Regions from separate parts of the Salmonella sp. HY31 genome, predicted to be linked through region 1. Evidence: riboswitches for the same ligand, from Rfam matches in the RefSeq annotation. Region 1 holds a riboswitch; the other holds the start of a gene.
What was found. Region 1 has a riboswitch for thiamine pyrophosphate ahead of thiC (phosphomethylpyrimidine synthase ThiC). Riboswitches for the same ligand answer to the same signal wherever they lie in the genome.

Region 2: it holds a riboswitch for thiamine pyrophosphate, as region 1 does, so the genes downstream of both, thiM (hydroxyethylthiazole kinase) here and thiC (phosphomethylpyrimidine synthase ThiC) in region 1, are expected to answer to the same signal.

Annotation. Positions count from the first base shown of each region.
Region 1 is NZ_CP170479.1:4,532,087-4,539,306, forward strand. It holds gene nfi (deoxyribonuclease V) at 1-586, opposite strand, end outside; gene hemE (uroporphyrinogen decarboxylase) at 596-1,660, opposite strand; gene nudC (NAD(+) diphosphatase) at 1,701-2,474, opposite strand; gene rsd (sigma D regulator) at 2,567-3,055, shown strand; TPP riboswitch at 3,108-3,208, shown strand; gene thiC (phosphomethylpyrimidine synthase ThiC) at 3,295-5,190, shown strand; gene thiE (thiamine phosphate synthase) at 5,190-5,825, shown strand; gene ACE15A_RS21730 (HesA/MoeB/ThiF family protein) at 5,818-6,576, shown strand; gene thiS (sulfur carrier protein ThiS) at 6,557-6,757, shown strand; gene thiG (thiazole synthase) at 6,759-7,220, shown strand, end outside.
Region 2 is NZ_CP170479.1:1,641,525-1,648,744, reverse strand. It holds gene ACE15A_RS07630 (ADP-ribosylglycohydrolase family protein) at 1-606, shown strand, start outside; gene ACE15A_RS07625 (PfkB family carbohydrate kinase) at 603-1,568, shown strand; gene ACE15A_RS07620 (GntR family transcriptional regulator) at 1,542-2,288, opposite strand; gene thiD (bifunctional hydroxymethylpyrimidine kinase/phosphomethylpyrimidine kinase) at 2,325-3,125, opposite strand; gene thiM (hydroxyethylthiazole kinase) at 3,122-3,910, opposite strand; TPP riboswitch at 3,942-4,038, opposite strand; gene rcnB (Ni(II)/Co(II) efflux transporter accessory subunit RcnB) at 4,320-4,634, shown strand; gene ACE15A_RS07600 (fimbrial protein) at 4,695-5,708, opposite strand; gene ACE15A_RS07595 (fimbrial biogenesis outer membrane usher protein) at 5,720-7,220, opposite strand, start outside.

The DNA.
Region 1 (7,220 bases):
ACCCTTTCATACAGCGTTGTACCCACGCCAGCGCGCTGTCAGTACTGACCCGGTGCCCTGTCGCGATAAACAGCGGATTACAGCGCGCCTTGCTGCGCCATACCCATGCCAGTTGCTCGCCTTTATCCATTAAGGCGCTAAGCGCGCCAGGTTCAGCGGAAAGCGGTTCAAATTTACCGCATAGCCGTTTTTTCGCCACGCCGATAGTTGGCACGTCCACCAACAGTCCAAAATGGCTGGCGACGCCAAGCCGACGCGGATGCGAAATACCGTGACCATCTACAAACAGCAAATCGGGCTTTTGCGAGAGTTGTTCCCACGCTGCCAGCAGCGCAGGATATTCACGAAAAGAGAGAAAGCCGGGGATATACGGCATGGTGGTGGCGATACGCGCCACCTTGTACTCTACCAGCTCAAGCGACGGGTATTTCAGCAATACCATCGCCGCCCGCGTCACCTCGCCGCCCTGCTCAAAACCGACGTCCGCCCCGCCGATAAACGCCGGCGGATCTTTGTCCAACCGATCCTCGCGGCAAACCGATGAAGCAAGTTCTATCTGTTGAGCGCGTAGCGACGCGAGATCCATACTAACTCCTTAGTTGTGATACTGCGCAGAAAGTCGGTGCACCGCCTCCACAAATGCGCCAGCATGTTCTGGCGGCACATCCTGATGGATGCCATGTCCGAGGTTAAAGACGTGCCCTTCTCCCTGACCGAAACCAGAAAGTATAGTCGCGACTTCGTCTTCGATACGGGCTGGCGGCGCATAAAGCATTGAGGGGTCCATATTGCCTTGCAGAGCGACCTTATGACCCACACGGCGACGCGCATCGGCAATATCGGTTGTCCAGTCAAGGCCCAGCGCGTCGCAGCCGGTTTCCGCCATCGCTTCCAGCCATTGACCGCCGCCTTTGGTGAACAGCGTCACCGGTACCCGACGCCCGTCGTTTTCACGCAGCAGGCCATCCACGATTTTATGCATGTAGTACAGGGAGAATTGCTGGTAATCGTGGCCGGTTAGCACGCCGCCCCAGGTATCGAAAATCATCACCGACTGCGCGCCAGCTTTGATTTGCGCGTTGAGGTACAGCGTGACGCTTTTCGCCAACTTATCCAGCAGCAGATGCAACGCCTGCGGGTCAGCGTACATCATCTTTTTAATCACCGTGAAGGCTTTGCTGCTGCCGCCTTCCACCATATAGGTCGCCAGCGTCCACGGACTGCCGGAAAAGCCGATCAGCGGAACCTCGCCTTTTAGTTCGCGGCGAATCGTGCGTACCGCATTCATCACGTAGCCCAGTTCATCCTCCGGATCGGGAATGGGCAGCTTATCGACATCGGTTTTACAGGTGACAGGAGCCGTAAAGCGCGGGCCTTCCCCGGCTTCAAAATAGAGCCCCAGTCCCATTGCGTCCGGAATCGTCAGGATATCCGAGAAAAGGATCGCCGCATCAAGCGGATAACGGCGCAGCGGCTGTAAAGTGACCTCGCAGGCCAGTTCGGCATTTTTGCACAGCGACATAAAATCGCCCGCCTGCGCGCGAGTGGCTTTATACTCCGGTAGATAACGGCCTGCCTGGCGCATCATCCACACTGGCGTAACATCAACGGGCTGGCGCAGCAGCGCACGTAGATAACGATCGTTTTTGAGTTCGGTCATTTTTACATTCCTTTAGCGTTGATGCGCCCAGTGTAACATGTCAGTCGTATTCAGCCCGACACATTGCCACCGTATCTTCGATTAAACGGCGTGCGACGGTGCCCGGCGGCGGCAGTAGAGGAAGATCGTCATAACGGTACCAATTTGCTTCCAACAGCTCTTTCGGGTCGATGACAATCTCGCCGCTGTCATACTCCGCCATGAAAGCGGTCATCAGCGACTGCGGAAAAGGCCACGGCTGGGAAGTCACATAGCGCAGATTTTTCACCTTAATCCCGCTCTCCTCCATCACCTCGCGCGCTACCGCCTGTTCTAAGGTTTCGCCTACTTCAACAAACCCGGCCAGTACCGTATGCACGCCGTTACGGTGGCGAACATGCCGGGCAAGCAGAATAGAATCCTCACGGCGAATGGCAACAATAATGCAGGGGGCGATTTGCGGGTAGTAACGCTCGCGGCAATGGCTGCACAGCATCGCCCATTCGGTTTTACTGGGGTGCATAGGGTGCCCGCAATAGCCGCAAAATTTATGCGAGCGATAAAACTCCGCCAGCTGTACGCCGCGTCCCGCCAGTTGGAACAGCCCTGCATCCTGATCGATAACCTGGCGTACCGATCCCATATCATGACGCCGATGCTGTAACACCAGCCAGACGGGCTCGCCTTGCCATTCACCTATCCGGAGTGCGCGCTGCCCCACAAGATCGAAATTTGCCGCCAGCCCGTGTGGTAATTCCCCATACGGCAACCATAATTTTTGTTCATGGCTGACGATCCACCAGCCACTCTCTAATTTTTCAATTATACGATCCATAGCTCTTGCACTACCTTTGCTTCACTGGCATGTTGTTAACAATATTTTTACATTTATGGCGCACAGCCTTTATCTAACTTGCGGAGACAATCATGCTAAACCAGCTGGAAAACCTGACGGAGCGCGTTGGCGGAAGCAACAAACTGGTCGATCGCTGGCTACATGTACGTAAGCACCTGCTCGTGGCTTACTACAATCTGGTTGGCATTAAGCCTGGCAAAGAATCGTACATGCGGCTGAATGAAAAAGCGCTGGATGATTTTTGTCAGAGCCTGGTCGATTACCTTTCCGCCGGGCACTTCAGTATTTATGAACGTATTCTCCATAAATTGGAAGGAAACGGTCAGCTTTTACATGCGGCAAAAATCTGGCCGCTGCTGGAAGATAATACGCAGCGCATTATGGATTATTACGATTCCAGCCTGGAAACTGCCATCGATCACGATAATTGTCTCGAATTTCAACAGGCTCTGTCAGATATCGGCGAGGCGCTGGAAGCCCGCTTTGTGCTGGAAGACAAGCTGATTATGCTGGTATTTGACGCAATGCACGACGGCGCCAGAGTAAAACGTCCCGCTTGAGTTTTACGCCGTTAACAGGTAGGTTACAAACTTCCCCCTCTTATGAGGGGATGCCATCTTGTCGGAGTGCCATTTTTGGCTGAGACCGTTAATTCGGGATCCGCGGAACCTGATCAGGTTAATACCTGCGAAGGGAACAAGAGTAATTCTGCTTTATGCTGCTGCCTTTACGGGCGGCGCACATCCATTACTCCATCCGTCGTCTGACAAGCCACGTCCTTAATTTTTTGGAATGAGCTATGTCTACAACAAAATTAACCCGCCGCGAGCAGCGCGCTAAAGCCCAGCATTTTATCGATACGCTGGAAGGCACCGCGTTTCCCAACTCGAAACGCATCTACGTTACCGGTTCGCAGCATGATATTCGCGTACCGATGCGCGAAATTCAGCTTAGCCCGACATTGATTAGCGGAACGAAAGACCACCCGCAGTATGAAGAAAATGAAGCGATTCCAGTGTATGACACCTCCGGCCCGTACGGTGATCAGGATATCGCCATCAACATCCAGCAGGGTCTGGCAAAGCTACGCCAGCCGTGGATTGAAGCGCGGGCTGATGTAGAAACGCTTTCTGACCGCAGTTCTGCCTATACCCGCGAACGTCTGACGGATGAAGGGCTTGACGCATTGCGCTTTACCGGTCTGTTAACGCCAAAACGCGCCAAAGCCGGACACCGCGTGACGCAACTTCATTATGCCCGTAACGGGATCGTGACGCCGGAAATGGCGTTTATCGCCATCCGTGAAAACATGGGCCGGGAGCGTATCCGCAGTGAAGTGCTGCGCCACCAGCATCCCGGAGAAAGCTTCGGCGCGCGCCTGCCGGAAAACATCACCCCGGAGTTTGTGCGCGATGAAGTCGCCGCCGGACGCGCCATCATCCCCGCTAACATCAATCATCCGGAATCGGAACCGATGATTATTGGCCGCAACTTCCTGGTGAAGGTCAACGCCAATATCGGCAACTCGGCGGTGACCTCCTCCATCGAAGAAGAGGTCGAAAAACTGGTGTGGTCGACGCGCTGGGGGGCGGATACGGTGATGGATCTCTCCACCGGGCGCTATATACACGAAACCCGTGAGTGGCTCCTGCGTAATAGCCCGGTGCCAATCGGCACCGTGCCGATCTACCAGGCGCTGGAGAAGGTCAACGGGATCGCCGAGGATCTTACCTGGGAAGCCTTCCGCGATACTCTGCTGGAACAGGCGGAACAAGGGGTAGACTATTTCACTATTCACGCCGGTGTACTGCTGCGCTACGTGCCGATGACCGCCAGACGCCTGACCGGCATTGTCTCGCGCGGCGGCTCGATCATGGCGAAGTGGTGTCTTTCTCATCACAGAGAGAACTTCTTGTATGAGCACTTCCGCGAGATTTGTGAAATCTGCGCCGCCTATGACGTCTCACTCTCGCTGGGCGACGGGCTGCGACCGGGTTCCATTCAGGACGCCAATGACGACGCGCAGTTTGCCGAACTGCATACGCTGGGCGAGCTGACCAAAATCGCCTGGGAATACGACGTACAGGTAATGATTGAAGGCCCGGGACATGTTCCGATGCAGATGATCCGCCGCAATATGACCGAAGAGCTGGAGCACTGCCATGAAGCGCCGTTTTATACCTTAGGGCCGCTGACCACCGATATCGCGCCGGGTTATGACCACTTCACCTCCGGCATTGGCGCGGCGATGATCGGCTGGTTTGGCTGCGCGATGTTGTGCTACGTCACGCCGAAAGAGCACCTCGGTCTGCCGAACAAAGAAGACGTTAAGCAGGGGCTGATCGCCTATAAGATTGCCGCCCATGCCGCCGACCTGGCGAAAGGCCACCCAGGCGCGCAGATCCGCGATAACGCGATGTCGAAAGCGCGTTTTGAATTCCGCTGGGAAGATCAGTTTAACCTGGCGCTCGACCCGTTCACCGCCCGCGCCTGGCACGACGAAACCCTACCGCAAGAATCCGGCAAAGTGGCGCACTTCTGCTCGATGTGCGGGCCAAAATTCTGCTCAATGAAAATCAGCCAGGAAGTGCGCGACTATGCCGCCGCGCAAACTATCGAAGTGGGAATGGCCGATATGTCGGAGAGCTTCCGCGCTAAAGGTGGCGAAATCTATCTGAAGCGGGAGGAAGCGTAATGTACCAGCCTAACTTTCCCCCCGTCCCTTTCCGCTTAGGTCTCTATCCGGTGGTCGATAGTGTAACGTGGGTTGAGCGCCTGCTGGCGGCGGGCGTACGCACCATCCAGCTTCGCATCAAAGACAAGCGCGATGACGACGTCGAAGCGGATGTGGTCGCGGCCATTGCGCTTGGGCGTCGTTACAATGCCCGTCTGTTTATCAACGATTACTGGCGTCTGGCGATTAAGCACAACGCCTGGGGCGTGCATCTGGGTCAGGAAGACCTGGAGATCACCGACCTGAGCGCCATTCGGGCCGCCGGTTTACGCCTGGGCGTCTCAACGCATGATGATATGGAAATCGACATAGCGCTCGCCGCTCGTCCTTCCTACATCGCCCTCGGCCACGTCTTCCCGACGCAAACCAAGCAGATGCCTTCCGCCCCGCAGGGACTGAAACAGTTGGCGCGGCATATTGAACGTCTGGCGGATTACCCCACCGTGGCGATTGGCGGTATCAGTGTGGAACGCGCCCCTGCGGTGCTGGCGACCGGCGTCGGCAGTATTGCCGTGGTCAGCGCCATCACCCAGGCCGCCGACTGGCGCGCCGCTACGCAACAGTTACTTGCAATCGCAGGAGTCGGCGATGAATGACCATGATTTTATGCGCTATAGCCGCCAGATCCTGCTCGGCGATATTGCGATTGAAGGCCAGCAAAAGTTGCTCAATAGTCATGTATTGATTGTCGGCTTAGGCGGATTGGGTTCGCCTGCGGCACTCTATCTGGCGGGCGCAGGCGTTGGTACGCTGACGCTGGCGGACGATGACGATGTTCACTTGAGCAATCTCCAGCGGCAAATTCTGTTCACCACCGACGATATCGCCCACCCGAAGGCGCAGGCGGCGAAGCTACGGCTGGCGCGGCTCAACCCCGGCAGCGAGCTGATCGTATTGAAACAGCGTCTGACTGGCGATGTGCTTAAGAACGCGGTAGCGCGTGCCGACGTCGTGCTCGACTGTACCGACAACATGGCGACCCGTCAGGAGATCAACGTCGCCTGCGTGGCACTGAATACACCATTAATTACCGCCAGCGCCGTCGGCTTTGGCGGCCAGTTGATGATACTGACGCCACCGTGGGAGCAAGGCTGTTACCGTTGCCTGTGGTCAGACGATGTGGAGCCAGAGCGCAACTGCCGTACCGCAGGTATCGTCGGTCCCGTCGTTGGCGTCATGGGCGCCTTGCAGGCGCTGGAGGCAATCAAATTCCTCAGTGGGATGGAAACGCCGAGCGGCGAGCTGCGCCTGTTTGACGGTAAAACCAGCCAGTGGCGCAGCCTGGCGCTGCATCGCGCCAGCGACTGCCCGGTCTGTGGAGGGCAACATGCAGATTCAGTTCAATGATGAACCGATGCAGTGCGCAGAGGGACAAACCGTCAGTGAGCTGCTCACGCAACTCAATCAGCTTAAACCGGGCGCAGCGCTGGCGCTAAATCAACAGATTCTGCCACGCGAGCGGTGGCGGCAACATATCGTGCAGGAAGGCGACCAGATCCTGCTTTTTCACGTTATAGCAGGAGGTTGAGATGTTACGTATTGCCGATAAAACGTTTGATTCACATCTGTTCACCGGCACCGGGAAATTTGCTTCTGCACAGCTAATGGTCGACGCCATCCGCGCCTCCGGCAGCCAACTGGTGACGCTGGCAATGAAGCGCGTCGATTTACGTAAGCCAAATGATGCCATCCTGGCGCCGCTTCTCGAGGCTGGTGTGACGCTGTTACCCAATACTTCAGGGGCGAAAACCGCCGAAGAGGCGATCTTCGCTGCCCAACTGGCGCGCGAAGCGCTGGGGACGCACTGGCTAAAGCTGGAGATTCATCCCGATGCCCGCTGGCTGTTGCCAGACCCGATTGAAACGCTGAAAGCCGCCGGGGAGCTGGTAAAACAGGGGTTCGTGGTGTTGCCCTACTGCGGCGCAGACCCGGTATTGTGTAAACGGCTGGAAGAAGTTGGCTGCGCGGCAGTGATGCCGCTTGGCGCGCCG
Region 2 (7,220 bases), 1.9 Mb from region 1:
GCCATGCGCGTTTCGCCGTTGGGTTGCCTGTTGCCGCCAACCAACCTGACAGCCTTTATGGCAGAAGTGGCGTTAGCCTCCAGCCCGACGCATAAATCCGATCTGGCGGTGGCTGGTGCCGTGGTCATCGCCTGGGCCGTCTCGCGAGCGGTTAACGGCGACACGTGGCAAAGTATTGCCGACTCGCTCCCCGCCGTCGCCCATCAGGCGCAGACAGCGCGTATTACCACGTTTAGCGCCTCGCTATCGGCACGTCTGGAACTGGCGCTAAAAATTGTCCGCCGCGCCGACGGCGTCGAATCAGCCAGCGAACAGCTATATCAGATCATCGGCGCGGGAACCAGCACCATTGAATCGGTTCCCTGCGCTATCGCCATGGTAGAGTTGGCGAATACCGATCCTAACCGCTGTGCCGTGCTATGCGCTAACCTCGGCGGCGACACCGACACTATCGGCGCGATGGCGACGGCCATTTGCGGCGCGTTACACGGGGTAAGTGCCATTAACCCCCAGTTAAAGCAAACGCTGGACGAGGTTAATAAGCTGGATTTTGCGCGCTATGCCGTTGCGCTGGCGAGTTATCGTCAACGGCGGGAGGCATTATGAACGGCGCACGGTTGCTGACATTATTACCTACCCTGCACACCCGGCGTCCGCTCACCGTTATCGGCGCGGCAGTGATCGATATCATTGCCGACGCCTGGACATTGCCGCGTCGCGGAGGCGATATTGAACTGCAACAACAGAGCGTCAATGTCGGCGGCTGTGCGCTGAATATTGCCGTGGCGTTGAAACGACTGGGGATTGACGCCAGCAATGCGCTGCCACTGGGCCAGGGCGTGTGGGCGGAGAGGATTCGCCGCCGTCTGGCAAAAGAGGGATTATCCAGCGTGATTGACGCGGTTGAAGGGGATAACGGCTGGTGTCTGGCGTTAGTCGAACCGGATGGCGAACGCACGTTTATGTCTTTTAGCGGCGTGGAAAATCAGTGGAATGCGGACTGGCTGTCGCAGCTCAGGACACCGCGGGGCAGTCTTGTCTACCTGTCCGGCTATCAACTGGCCTCGTCCTGTGGCGAACAACTGATCCAGTGGCTGGAAACCGTCGACGATGTAACGCCTTTTATCGATTTTGGCCCACGAATCGGTGATATTACAGACGATACAATGGCGCGCATTATGGCCTGCCGGCCCATCGTCTCCCTCAATCGCCAGGAGGCAATCATCGCCGCGGAACGCGTCGGGTTCGCGACCGGTACACGCCCTTTCGGCGAGGCATGGGTAAAACGCTTTTCCGCGCCGCTGGTAGTGCGCCACGATAAAGACGGAGCGTGGTATTTTAGCGCGCAATCTTCCGGCTTTGTGCCAGCGTTTCCGGCTACCGTGGTGGATACCATCGGCGCGGGCGACAGCCATGCTGGCGGCGTACTGGCAGGACTGGCGTCAGGCTGGTCGCTCGCGGATGCCGTACTGCTGGGAAATGCGGTGGCAAGCTGGGTGGTCAGGCATCGCGGCGGCGACTGCGCGCCCACGCGCGAGGCGCTACTCCTCGCACACAAAAACGTATAGGTCGCTACGACAATAACTGATGCTGTATTCAATAGGCCGCTGCTGCTGATCGAACGCCACCTGCTTAATCACCAGCACCGGCACTTTACCATCCATTTGAATATGCGACTGAAACTCATCATCCGGCATCCGGGCGCTGACGCGAGATCGGGTACGCTGAGGGTAAATGTGCTGGCGACGAAAATAGTCATACAGAGAAATGCCAATCGCGTCGACATCATGAATCAGATGCGCGGGCACCCAGGACTCTTCAATCGATACCGCGTCCTCATCAACATAACGAATACGTTTGAGTAAAAAGACGTCGCTGCCTGTGGGGATCGCCAGATGCTGAGCGACCTCATCCGGACAACTTACCACGCGTTTGTTAACCCATAGCGTATCCGGTTTTTTACCGCGCAAGACAACCTGCTGAGAAAATCCCCGCGCCTCTTTCAGGGAATACTCAAAGATATTATTGATTTGCGTACCGTAGCCGCGGGCGCGCGTGACGACCCCCTCTTCTTCCAGCGCCTGCATCGCTTTCCGTACCGTGATACGCGAAACGCCGGTAAGCTGGCTGAGATCGCGTTCGCCAGGCAAAATATTACCGTGCTCAAGAATACCGCTGCGAACGGCATCCTTTACCGTCTGGGCGAATTTCATGTATAGCGGCGTATTATCCGCCGCTGAAATTCGTTCATTCAGTTGCGCGATGAGCCGGGTATGCGCTTGTTCCATTTATCTTTTCCTGACGACGGGTCTGTAGGCAGTATACTACCACCACGCGTGGAAATGATGTACCGGACCAATGCCCTTCCCCACTTCCAGCGTATCCGCCTGAGCCAGCGCCGCCGAAAGCCATGCCTTCGCCTCGTTTACCGTCTCTCCCCAACTGCAATGCCGGGGCCGTAACGCCGCCAGCGCCGCCGACAGCGTACAGCCCGTCCCATGCGTATTTTTGGTACTCACACGCGGCGCGCTAAAACGCTGCTCGCCCTCACGGGTAAAGAGCCAGTCCGGGCTTTGCGCATCCTCTAAATGCCCGCCTTTCATCAATACCGCCTCACACCCCATCGCCAGTAATGCCCGCCCCTGCGCCAGCATCTCCTGTTCCGTACGCGCATGGGGTGCATTCAGCAACGCTGCGGCTTCCGGCAAATTAGGCGTAATCAGCGATACCTGCGGCAACAGCCGGACGCGTAATGTTTCTACCGCGGAGGGCGAGAGCAGCGGATCGCCGCTTTTCGCCAGCATCACCGTATCCAGCACCACATTACGTACATGATGACGCTGTAGTCGTTCCGCCACGACCTCGACAATATCGGTTTCCGCCAGCATCCCGATTTTCGTGGTATCAATGCGCACATCGCTGAACACGGAATCAAGTTGAGCGGCGACAAAGTCCGGATCTATCCGGTACACCGACTGTACGCCACAGGTATTTTGCGCCACCAGCGCGGTAATGACCGAACAGCCATATGCGCCCAGCGCGGAAAAGGTCTTGAGATCCGCCTGGATACCGGCCCCGCCGCTGGGATCGGTGCCAGCAATCGTCAGCGCGTTAATTCTCTTCATTGGCGCGCCTCCACATCCAGATGATATAGCGCATCAAGAAAAGCCGGGATGAAGCTGCCCGGTCCCTCGCTACGCACTGCCGCGGCCTGGCCTGCCAGTTTCATCCAGCAGCAGGCCGACGCGACATTGTCCAGCGCGGCGCCCGGTAACGCGCAACTGGCGGCAACGACCGCCGACAACGCGCAGCCGGTGCCTACAATGCGAGTCATTAACGGATCGCCGCCGGGAATGCTCAGCGTGCGCTGACCGTTAGTGACGTAATCTACCTCGCCGGTGACCACAACAATGCAGTCTATCTGACGCGCCAGCGCCTGCGCCGCAGGCAGTGCGGCCAACGCCGCTTCGGTGGTATCTACGCCGCGTCCGCCCAGCGCCATGCCGGCTAACGCCAGGATTTCCGAGGCATTGCCGCGTATTGCCGCCGGGCGCAGGGACAAGAGCTCCAGGCAAAATCGCCGACGGAATTCCAGCGCGCCCACCGCGACAGGGTCGAGCGTCCACGGCGTTTTGGCATCATAAGCGCTTTCTACCGCCGCACGCATCGCGTCAGCACGTGAGGCGGTTAATGTTCCGACATTAACCAGCAAGGCGTTGGCGATGGCGGCAAACGGTCTGGCCTCGGCAGGATCAATCACCATAGCGGGTGACGCGCCCAGCGCCAGCAGCGTATTGGCGGTAAACGTTTGTACGACGTCATTCGTCATACAGTGCGTAAGCGGGGAGAGCACGCGAAAGTGTTTTAACGTATGTGCCGCAAGCGTACGGCAGTGCAGGTCAGGCTGCATGGTTCAGCTCCTGCCCGCGTGAAGAAGGGACACGAGCAGTGTCAGACTTCCCTACGCTGGCATTATCCAGATCAGGTGGTACGGGTATTTCTCAGCCTTCATAAAGAAGGGCACCCCGAGTCGTGAAGCCCCGCCGTGTTAAGCGGGGTTTCGCTATTAAGCATACTGTCTGCGCCAGGCAATGTAAATTTACAGCCAGTGGCGGATGATAATTTCAGTGTTATCAGATAGTTCTCAAAACCTATTCGGTTCTGGCAAACTTGCTGCCGGATATGTTGCTGCACGACGCTTTCGTTTACACTTTTTACGAAAAGGGGCGTGAGATAACAAAATAGCGCTTGTCAGATGCACCACCAGCAGAAATGATACACACGACGTTAACTGACCCGCATATGTGGAGGGTAAAAGTATGAAAAGTAAGTTGCTGCCTTGCGCGCTGTTGCTTGCAACCAGTTTTGCATGGGCCGCCCCCGCGACAACGGGCATTGATCAATATGAGTTAAAGAGTTTTATTGCCGACTTCACACACTTCAAGCCCGGTGATACCGTTCCGCAGATGTACCGCACCGATGAGTACAATATTAAACAGTGGAAATTACGTAATCTGCCCGCGCCGGATGCCGGTACCCACTGGACCTATATGGGCGGCGCGTATGTGCTGATTAACGATGCCGATGGAAAAATCATCAAAGCCTATGACGGCGAGATTTTTTATCATCGGTAAAAAAAGCACGTACTTTCTTGACGAAAGTACGTGAAACAGGGGAAATCATCATTACGCTAATTAGTCATAGGATACGGCAAATATAACTTTGCTTTGGACTTCGCCAGGCTGTAGTGCTTCCCCTGTTATACGCACGTATCTCGCGGTAATGGGGAAAGTATACTGATCATTGATTGTCGCCATTTTCGTTAACCTGCTCATCAGAGCATCACCCCGTTTTAACGGCGTGGCGGCGGTGCCGTTATAAATCTGGAAACCAACGCCTTGGGCGCCATTGATTATCGTGTTTTTCAGTATCGTTCCGTTGTCGTTCCAGTCGCCGCGCGCCACGTTAAAACTGACCGGGTTGGTGGTAACATTATAAACCCCGTCGCAATTGAGTACCAGATTTGTCGATCCCGTTTTACTGTTATTGCCGGACAAAATCTCACTTAACGTCGTATCCGGCATTTTTATTTCATATGTAGGCTGTGAAAAACGACAGGTGGTGGGCTTGTGTTTGACGGTAAACGTCAAATATTGGGAGTAGGCATTATCATTGCTAAACAACCGCAGGGCAGAACACACTATCCACGCCAAAATATTTGAGTTACATGAATTATTAGATAAAAAATTAACCGCAGGCTTAGATAAGCTGAACGAATTACCGTATACTTTCTCGCCATTATCTGAACTATATGACATTGCGGCTACGTACGATGCTTTAAGGGTCATTTGTTTATTATTCAGAGTATCATCTACCGAATAATTTTTAACTGAGGCAATTCTATCACTGCCTGTATTAACAGGAAAATCTGAACTTTCAAGTGTCAGTTTGATAAAAATTGACTGACTACTGGCACTATCTTTTATTTCAACGATATAGTCTTGTAAACTTGTCGCATAGTACATTTTATCGCCTGTCGTATTGCAGTCAAATGATCCTTGTAAATTGGGATTAAAATTTACCGTTGTTGATCCCGTTGTTAAATCCAATGTAATAGGTTGCGTTGCGCTCGTAGTTCCTTTCGGCGTACATTTTGCTTGTCCCAACAGCGGGATTAATAGTAAAAACAAAAACCCATATTTTTTCATAAACGCATCCCTTATCGGCAAATATAGACTTTATTCTCATTAATCACCTTCTCAAAGGTGATGGTACAGAACTGCCTCTGCTGTTTATTCACCGCGACACGTACCGACGCGGGAATATCATTGGTGCGAATAAATAACCGACTACCCTGACCTACGAGGCCGACGTTATTACCCGCGTTATCTTCTACCTCATAGCCGAACGATAAAGGAGAACCATCCGGACGCCGGGCGAGGAAGTACCAGGGTTTACGTCGATCGGTCTCAAATTCCGCCAGTACCACCGCGCCACGATAAGGCACTGCACCCTTGCGGTTGCCCAATAACGCAACATCGCTATCACTGTTGGAAAGATCCAGCATCAGCATATTTTCGCGATACGGCGTTAAGCTGTCATAAATAGCGTAGCCTTTGCTGTCCGTGGTTAAGTACCGATGGCCCTGCACCGCTGCACCCTGCAGTCCCGGCGCGTTAACAATGGCAAAAGTATCCGACAACCGGGGAGCCAGCGCCACGCCGTCGGACCACGCCACGATACCGCCCTGAATATTGCCGCTGGCCTGCTGGTATTTATTCGACTGGCTGTAACTGCCGCCCACCGTCGCTATCGGCGCACGCCAGACCAGACTGCCGCCCGCTGTTGTCTCACTACCCTGTCGCTGGTGGCTCAGATTAGCGCCATAGCTAAACTGATCGCGGTTCCCCGCCACGCCGCTTAAACTGGTGTTATTCGATTGATAACCGTCATCATCGAACGTTGTTGAGTTAGAAACGAACAGATCGCGCCGCGGGGTAGAAATACCGTCGCCCCATGAGAACGGAATCGAGATATACAGGTTAAAACGCTTATCCTCATGGTGATCCTCATCATATGTCTGGCTAACGGATAAGGTATAGCTAATACGTTGCCAGGAGTTTGAATAACTTAATTGATAATCTTTACCGGTTCCGCTGCGTCCCCAATAATCGCGCCACAGGCCGCTGACCGCCAGAAATCCCCAGTTGGCAGGTAATGCCTGATTGATATTAAGTGAAAAACTGTTCTTCCGACCAAAATCGTTCTGATAATAGTCGGCAATGTCATACACATCATTTTCATCGCGCTGGTAATTATTTTTATTATTCGCCCATACGTGATCGTTAAAGGTTCGATAATCCCGTGACGAATAACGCCAGGCTGCCAAAGCAAACTGCGTTCCGGTCTGCGCAACATATTTATTCCACTCTACCTGAAAACTCTGCCCATCAAAAACATCACCATTATCCTGTTCGCTATGCGAGCGCGTGGCGTCTACCGATACCGCGCCAATCAGCGTATTCCAGCCAGTACCGAGTACAAATGCAGAGTAATTATCCGACAACATTGTCCCGCCATATATCGTCAGCAAATTATTCAGACCGTACTGGTAGCTACCTTGTATAAAATCAGACTGATTACTCGCGCCTTCGATATGACTACGTCCCGCAGCAAAATCATATTTCGACACGCCCGCTTGCAACATATTCGGTACCGAT